DNA from 2 places in the Streptomyces sp. NPDC005494 genome. Region 1 is predicted to be linked to the other one. Evidence: predicted binding sites of a transcription regulator. Region 1 holds the regulator's gene; the other holds the start of a gene.
The links. The regulator HspR, encoded in region 1, represses chaperone genes until heat shock. The targets are predictions, from matches to a motif close to TTGAGNNNNNNNNNCTCAA.

Region 1 (4,415 bases):
GCATTCGCTTAGACATTTCGGCTTCGTCCTCACTTGATGGATTCATCTCCCCCGCTCTCAAGACGATGTCTCACGCGGACACGCAAGCACCACTGGATCGATGCATCATGTTCTTGCACGTTCAGGAACATGGGGGGTGGAGATATGGATACATGCGACTCAAATGGGGCGCATCGGCACGGGATCACCCAACTATGCGATGCGGGGCAGCGTCTCTACGCGAGCGCGCTGCGCTCCGGCCGCATACCGCGTTCGGAGGTGGAGCCCGCTCCGTGCCTGATGGACTTCGCCCTGCTCCATCCCGACCCGGACGACGCCGACTGGCTACGTCCGGTTCCGCCGTCCGCGGCCCTCGCCCAGCGGCTGCACCCCATCGAGAGGGAGATCCAGGAGCGCCGACGCCACTCCCTGGAACTCACCGAGTCCTTCGAACCTTTCATGGACATCAGCGCGCAGGATCCGCCCACGACGCACGCAATCACCGTGCTCGAAGGCGGGACGCGCATCAACGCGGCCATCGACGTGGCCACGGCGGAGTGCCGCAGCGAAGTGCTCACCGTGCAGCCCGGGGGGGCGCGCAGCGAGGACATCCTGAGCAAGGGGCTGGAGCGCGGCACGGCCGTGGTGGACCGCGGCGTCAGCATCCGCACCCTCTACCAGCACACGGTGCGCCACCACCACGGGACGTTCGCGTACGCCGAGCGCCTCGCCGAGGGCGTCGAGATCCGCACGCTGGAGGAGCTCGTGCAGCGCATGCTCATCTTCGACCGCGCCGTCGCCTTCATCCCCGCTCAGGACGACCTGACGGTCGCGCTGGAACTCCGGCACCCGGGTCTCGTCTCCTACCTGATCAACGTCTTCGAGCAGCTCTGGCAACGCGCCACTCCCCTGCTGGAGGACGTGTCGTACACCCCGACTCCCGCCGGGATCAGCGGAGTGCAGCGCTCCATCGCCCAACTGCTCGTCGAGGGGCATGTGGACGACTCCATCGCCAGGAGGCTGGGCATGAACGTACGCACGTGCCGGGCGCACATAGCCAAGCTCAACGCCGCCCTCGGCAGCGGCAGTCGCGCGCAGCTCGGCTACCTCATCTCGCAGTCGGGAATCCTGGACCGGAAGAGCTGACGGCCGGCGCTCCGCAGAGCGGTGCGCCGCCGCCCGGCGACGCGTGGAACGGCGCGCTCCGGGACGGGCCTCCTGGCCAGGAAGCCCCCAGACTCCACCAGGCCACTAGGCTTGCACCACCGGCAACTTGTTGCAGTGCACAAAGCGGGGGGCTCCCAGATGGGAACAGAACCGGTGCAACCGCCGCACCGTCACGGACCTGGAGAACTCTGCGCTCCCGCACTCGAGCTGTACGAGCGGGCGCTGCGCCAGGGCCGGATCACCCGTCAGGAGCTCGGGGCGGCACCCTGTCTCACCGCCGGCGCGCTGGTCCAGGCCGATCCCTGGGACGAGCACTGGCTGCGTCCCGTACCGCCGTCCGCGGCCCTGTCCCGGCTGTTGCAGCCCCTCACCCGCGAGATCGGCGAGCGGATAGAGCAGACGCTCCGGCTGACCCGCTCGCTGGCGCCCCTGGCAGCCATCGCCGACGGTGACCCCCATCTGGCCATCACCATGCTGGAGGGGCCCGAGGCGATACGGACAGCCATCCGGGAGGCCACCTCCCAGGCCGCCGACGAGGTCCTGACGGCGCAGCCGGGGAGCACCAGGCCGCAGGCGACGCTGCGGACGGCCCTGGACAACGCCACGACCGCCATCGCCCGGGGCGCCGGGCTCCGCCACATCTACCAGCACCCGGCGCGCTACAGCACACAGGTGAGGGACTACCTGCGTCAGGTCCCCGCGGAGTCCCTCCAGGTGCGCACCACCGAGCTGACCGTGGAGCGGCTGCTCATCTTCGACCGGACGGTGGCGTTCATCCCCGCCACCGCCGACCGCAGCGCGGCGCTGCGGATCAGCCACCCCGCACTCGTCCGCTATCTGGTCCAGGTCTACGAGGTCCTCTGGGCGCAGGCCACCCCGCTCACCGAGCAGGTGCCCGGCCCGGGGCCGGGGGTCCAGGTCACGGCCGTGCAGCAGAGCATCGCCCGGCTCCTCAGCGAGGGCCACGTCGACGACGTGGTCGCCCGCAAGCTGGGGATCAGTGTCCGCACCTGCCGCTCCCACATCGCCAGGCTCACGCAGGCCCTCGGCGCGACCAGCCGGACCCATCTCGGCGTCCTGCTCGTGCGGTCCGGCATCGTGGACACCTCCGCGACCATGCGGAAGGGGCCCGTACCGGAGTCGTGAACTCCGCTACGGGCCCCTTCCGGACCACTCAGTCCCTCGGCCTCTTCGGCCGCCAGACCACCAGCGCGCTGGTCTGCTGCACATCCTGGTACGGCACGAGGTCCCGCCGGTAGGAGGCGTGGACCTGGGCCTCCCGCTGCTGCATCGCGACCGCCGCGCCGTCCACCGCCGCCGAGAGCTCGGCGACGCGCTGCTGGAGCGCGGCGACCTGGTTCTCCAGCTCGATGATGCGCTTGATGCCCGCGAGGTTGATGCCCTCGTCCTGCGACAGCTGCTGGACCGTGCGCAGCAGTTCGATGTCGCGGGCCGAGTAGCGCCGGCCGCGCCCGGCCGTGCGGTCGGGCGAGACCAGGCCGAGACGGTCGTACTGGCGCAGTGTCTGCGGGTGCAGGCCCGAGAGCTGGGCCGCGATCGAGATCACGTACACCGGTGATTCGTCGGTCAGCTGGTACGGATTGCGTCGACGGCCGTCCATCTCAAGCTCCCTTCGCAGCCTGGAACAGCTCCGCCCGCGGGTCCTCCCCCGCGGTCGCCTTCCGGTAGGACTCCAGCGCGTCCTGGGCGTCGGCGCCGAGGTCCGTCGGCACGGACACCTCGACGGTGACCAGGAGGTCGCCCCGGGTGCCGTCCTTGCGTACGGCGCCCTTGCCCCGGGCCCGCATCGTACGTCCGTTGGGCGTGCCGGCCGGGAGTTTCAGGGTGACCGGGGGCCCGCCGAGCGTGGGGACCTTCACCTCGCCGCCGAGCGCCGCCTCCGGGAAGGTGACGGGCACGGTGACCGTGAGGTTGTCGCCCTTGCGGCCGAAGACCGGATGGGCGCCGACGTGGACGACGACGTACAGGTCGCCGGCCGGGCCGCCGCGCTCGCCCGGGCTGCCCTTGCCGCGCAGCCGGATCCGCTGGTTGTCCAGGACCCCGGCGGGGATCCTGACCTGCATCGTGCGGGCCGACTTCGCCCGGCCGCTGCCCTTGCAGACGTCGCAGGGGTCCTGGGCGATGAGGCCCCGGCCCTTGCAGTCCACGCAGGGGTCGGTGAGCGAGAAGCCGCCACCGGTGCCGCGGGAGACCTGTCCGGTGCCCACACACGTCGGGCAGACCCGCGGGGTGCCGTTCTTGTCGCCGGTGCCCGAACAGGCCTTGCAGGGTGCCTGGCTGGACATGCGCAGCGGGACCGTGGCCCCGTCGACCGCCTCGGTGAAGCTGAGCGTCACCTCGGACTCGATGTCCTGGCCGCGCCGCGGCTGGACACGTGTGCCGCCGCCGCCCCGGTTGAAGAGCCCGCCGAAGACGTCTCCCAGGCCACCGCCGCCGCCACCGCCGAAGCCGCCCGCGCCGCCCGGGGCACCGCCCGGGACGCCTCCGAAGAGGTCGCCCAGGTCGAAGTTGAAGTTGCCTCCGGCACCGCCGGGACCCGCCCGGAAGCCTCCGTTGCCGAAGAGGGCGCGCGCCTCGTCGTACTCCTTGCGCTTCTTGGGGTCACCGAGGACGTCGTTCGCCTCGGAGATCTCCTTGAAGCGTTCCTCCGCCTTGGCGTCACCCTTGTTGGCGTCCGGGTGGTACTCGCGGGCGAGCTTCCGGTACGCCTTCTTGACCTCGGCGTCGGTGGCGTCCTTGGGGACGCCGAGAACCTTGTAGTAGTCCTTCTCGACGAAGTCCTTCGTGCTCATCGACGTCCCTCCTTCCGGACGATCGGCCGTGCGGCCGGCCCTGTGGCCGGCCGCACGCCCCGTCGGTGTTCACCGCTGTGGTCGGACGGAATGTCAGACCTCTTCGGTGCCACCGCTCTCCTCGTCGTCTGCCTTCTCTTCCTTCGCGGCCGAGGGCGTGGCGCCCGGCTGCGGTTCGGCCACGGCCACCCGCGCGGGGCGGATGGTGCGCTCCCCGATGCGGTACCCAGGCTGCAGGATCGCCACGCAGGTCGTCTCGGTGACGTCCGGCGCGTACGAGTGCATCAGGGCCTCGTGGATCGTCGGGTCGAAGGGCTCGCCCTCCTTGCCGAACTGCTGGAGGCCGATCTTCGCGACGACCGTCTCCACCGATTCGGCCACCGCCTTGAAGCCGCCGACGAGCTCACCGTGCTCCCGCGCCCGGCCGATGTCGTCGAGCACGGGCAGGAGATCGGT
Region 2 (4,415 bases), on a different contig from region 1:
GACCTCCGCGAGCAGCTGTTCCCGGGAGAGCACGGCGCGGGGGGTGTTGGCCAGGCAGACCAGCAGGTCGAACTCGGTCGGGGTGAGGTGGACGTCGTCCGCGCGCACCCGCACCCGGCGCTGGGCGTGGTCGATCTCCAGCTCGCCGAGCCGCAGGATGCCGCTGCGCGGGGTCACGGCGGCCAGCGCGGCCCGTTCGACCCGGCGCAGCAGGACGTGCACCCGCGCCGCCAGTTCCCTCATGGAGAAGGGCTTGGTCATGTAGTCGTCCGCGCCGACCCCGAGCCCGACGAGCATGTCGGTCTCGTCGTCGCGAGCGGTGAGCATCAGCACCGGCACGGGGCGCTGAGCCTGCACGCGACGGCAGACCTCCAGGCCGTCGAAGCCGGGAAGCATGATGTCGAGCACCATCAGGTCGGGCTGCCATGCCTCGGCCGCGTCCACGGCCGCGGGCCCGTCCAGTGCGGTCTGCACCAGGAAGCCCTCGGCCCGCAGCCGGGCGGAAATGGCGTCGACGATCGTCGGGTCGTCCTCTACCACCAGCACCCGGCGCTGAGCCCCGGGGGTGGCCGCGACGCCGTTGTGGGTGGTGTGTGTCTGTTCCATCGCCCCGCCCCTGCCCGTTCTCGCGGAGGCCATTCCCCCGGAGGCACGGTTATCGCTTGTGGATTTCGTCGGTGATCCCTTGTGCCGCCAAGCAGCGTAAAGGCTGAGGACGCCTCTCGGCTACGCAGGGTGTTGTCCGACGTGAAGGTGTTACCCATGGGATAGGGACGGATCGGCGGACTTGAGACGTGTGATCCGCAGGGGAACGGGGGTGGGCATACCGGGTGGGGGTTCAGTCCCCCCGCAGTGCGAGATGGACCACGTCCGGCACACCTCGGGCAACGGCTACTTCTTCGGTGCTTACTGCGCGGAATCCGGCATTCCGCAGAGATTCCCCGAAGTCCTCGGACGGCTGGGCGGACCACACCGCGAGCACTCCGCCGGGCTTCAGGCGTGCGCGGCAGGTCGCGAGACCGGTGGCGGAATAGAGGCTTCCGTTGCCCTCGGTGACGGTCCAGTCGGGCCCGTTGTCGATGTCCAGACACAGTGCGTCGTAACGCTCCGTGGCCGTGCGGAGGTGGGCGACGAGATCGGTACGGAGGATGACGGTGCGCGGGTCCGCGAGGGCGGCGCGGGAGATGCGGCCGAGCGGTCCTTCCAGGTGCCAGTCCACGATCGCCTCCTCCCGCTCGACGACGGTGATCCGGCCCCAGCGCGGCTCGGCGGCGGCGTGTGCCAGGGAGAACCCGACGCCCAGTCCGCCGATCAGTACCGACGGGTCCGCCCGGCCGGCGGGCAGCGCGTCGAGCGCCGCGTCGACCAGCAGGCGTTCGGAACGCCCGTCGGAGGTGTCCATCAGGAAGCAGCCGTTGGCGATGATCTCGAAGTCCTCACCGCGCTCCCGCAGCACGACTTCGCCGAAGGGCCCGTCGCGGCGGTCCAGGACGACGGGGCGGTGGGCGTCTGTGGCGGGCATGGGCGCGGTCTCCGGTCTCCGGTCGGCGGGGCTCGACGGCGGCCATTTTTCCCGTGCGAGGAGACCCGGACCACCGGATTCGCAAGATCTCACCCTCCCCGTCCGGGGGGTGCGCGTCCCGTCCGTCCTGGGCCGCACGGGGGCCGGGCCCGTCGTCCTGTCCTTCGGTGGTGAGGGTCGGGGGAATGGACGCTCCTCGCCGGATGCTGCCGTAGAGGCAGGCGCCCCGTGCGGTCCGTCGGGACCCCCGTGCCGGAGTTCGTCCGTACGCGATTTTGTGGGCTCCGGACCTGGTGTGACGGGTGATCGCTCACAGCGAACACGGCGTGGGGAACATTCGGGGACTCACAAGCATTGAGCCCACATAGCTCAACTTGCCTGCCGAAGGGGAGATCATGACTGCCGAATCCAATGCGTCCAAGGCGTCCACGCCGATCGACCTGCCCGTGCTGCCGCTCGACGACGAGGTCGTACTGCCCGGAATGGTGGTTCCGCTGGACCTGTCGGACGCGGAGGTGCGCGCCGCGGTGGAGGCCGCACAGGCCGTCGCGCGGCCCGGTGGCGGCAAGCCCGAGGTGCTGCTCGTGCCGCGCATCGACGGGAACTACACCGGGACCGGAGTCCTGGGCACCGTCGAACAGGTCGGACGGCTGTCGGACGGCGACCCCGGCGCCCTCATCCGGGCCCGTGACCGGGTGCGCATCGGTGCCGGCACCAGCGGGCCCGGCAACGCCCTCTGGGTCGAGGGCACCAGGATCGACGTGGCCCTGCCCGACCCTCTTCCCGGTGCCGCCGCCGAGCTGGCCAAGGAGTACAAGGCGCTGGCCACCAGCTGGCTGAAGAAGCGCGGTGCCTGGCAGGTCGTGGACCGGGTGCAGCAGATCGACGACATCTCCGCCCTCGCGGACAACTCCGGGTACTCCCCCTTCCTCACCTCGGCGCAGAAGGTCCAGCTGCTGGAGACCACGGACGCGGTCGCCCGGCTGAAGCTCGCCATCCAGTGGCTCGGCGAGCACCTCGCCGAGCAGGATGTCGCCGAGTCCATCGCCAAGGACGTCCAGGAGGGCGTCGACAAGCAGCAGCGCGAGTTCCTGCTGCGGCGCCAGCTCGACGCCGTACGCAAGGAGCTGTCCGAGCTCAACGGCGATCCCGAGGACGAGACGGACGACTACCGGGCCCGCGTCGAGGCCGCCGACCTTCCCGCGCACGTCCGTGAGGCCGCGCTCAAGGAGGTCGACAAGCTGGAGCGTGCCTCCGATCAGAGCCCCGAGGGCTCCTGGATCCGGACCTGGCTGGACACCGTCCTCGAACTCCCCTGGACCGAGCGGACCGAGGACGCGTACGACATCCGGGGCGCTCAGGCGGTCCTCGACGCCGAGCACGCGGGTCTGCAGGACGTGAAGGAGCGCATCACCGAATACCTCGCGGTACGCAAGCGGCGCGCCGACCGGGGCCTCGGTGTCGTCGGCGGACGGCGCGGCGGCGCGGTGCTGGCGCTGGTCGGTCCTCCCGGGGTCGGTAAGACGTCCCTCGGGGAGAGCGTCGCCCACGCCATGGGGCGCAAGTTCGTCCGGGTCGCGCTCGGCGGTGTCCGGGACGAGGCGGAGATCCGCGGCCACCGGCGTACATACGTCGGGGCGCTGCCTGGGCGGATCGTCCGGGCCATCAAGGAGGCCGGCTCGATGAACCCGGTCGTCCTGCTGGACGAGATCGACAAGGTCGGCTCCGACTTCCGGGGCGACCCGGCCGCGGCGCTGCTCGAAGTCCTCGACCCGGCTCAGAACCACACCTTCCGCGACCACTACCTGGAGGTCGAACTCGACCTCAGCGACGTCGTGTTCCTCGCGACGGCCAACGTCCTGGACGCCATTCCGGAGGCCCTGCTCGACCGCATGGAGCTGGTCACGCTGGACGGCTACACCGAGGACGAGAAGGTCGTCATCGCCCGGGACCACCTGCTCCCGCGCCAGCTGGAGCGGGCCGGTCTCGAGGAGGGCGAGGTGAGCCTCGACGAGTCCGCGCTGCGCAAGCTGGCCGGCGAGTACACCCGTGAGGCCGGGGTGCGGAACCTGGAGCGGGCCGTCGCGCGGCTGCTCCGCAAGGCCGCGGCCCAGCACGAGCTCGGTGAACGGGAGCTTCCGTTCACGGTGACCGACCAGGACCTGCGGGGCCTGATCGGCCGGCCGCACCACGTGCCCGAGTCCGCCCAGGACCCGGCCGAGCGCCGTACCGCGGTGCCCGGCGTGGCCACCGGGCTCGCGGTGACCGGAGCCGGCGGCGACGTGCTGTTCGTCGAGGCCTCGCTCGCCGATCCGGAGACCGGGGCGTCCGGACTGACCCTGACCGGTCAGCTCGGCGACGTCATGAAGGAGTCCGCGCAGATCGCCCTGAGTTTCCTGCGCTCGCACGGGGCGGAGCTGGAGCTCCCCGTGGCCGATCTCAAGGACCGGGGCGTGCACATCCACTTCCCGGCGGGTGCGGTCCCGAAGGACGGCCCGAGCGCCGGTATCACCCTGACGACCGCGCTGGCCTCGCTGCTCTCCGGACGGCTGGTCCGTACGGACGTGGCGATGACCGGCGAGGTGTCGCTGACCGGGCGGGTGCTGCCGATCGGCGGCCTGAAGCAGAAGCTGCTGGCCGCTCACCGTGCGGGCATCACCACCGTGGTGATCCCCCAGCGCAACGAGGCCGACCTGGACGACGTCCCGGCGGAGGTCCTCGACACCCTGGAGGTGCACCCGGTGACCGATGTGCGCCAGGTCCTGGAGATCGCGCTCGCCCCGGCCTCGGCCGAGGTGCGGGAGAGGATCCCGGCCGCCGCATAGGTGTCACGTGGTGACGGACGCGGCGCCACGCGCACGGCCGGTACGGACGGCCCGCCCTCCCCCCGGAG

Region 2: the regulator HspR is predicted to act here: its motif matches at 1,877-1,895, upstream of lon (endopeptidase La).

Annotation. Positions count from the first base shown of each region.
Region 1 is NZ_JBIAJR010000018.1:5,665-10,079, reverse strand. It holds gene ACFYQ6_RS33675 (helix-turn-helix transcriptional regulator) at 280-1,125, shown strand; gene ACFYQ6_RS33670 (LuxR C-terminal-related transcriptional regulator) at 1,285-2,292, shown strand; gene ACFYQ6_RS33665 (heat shock protein transcriptional repressor HspR) at 2,321-2,767, opposite strand; gene dnaJ (molecular chaperone DnaJ) at 2,769-3,959, opposite strand; gene grpE (nucleotide exchange factor GrpE) at 4,053-4,415, opposite strand, start outside.
Region 2 is NZ_JBIAJR010000003.1:566,208-570,622, forward strand. It holds gene ACFYQ6_RS12535 (response regulator transcription factor) at 1-606, opposite strand, end outside; gene ACFYQ6_RS12540 (spermidine synthase) at 839-1,522, opposite strand; gene lon (endopeptidase La) at 1,918-4,347, shown strand.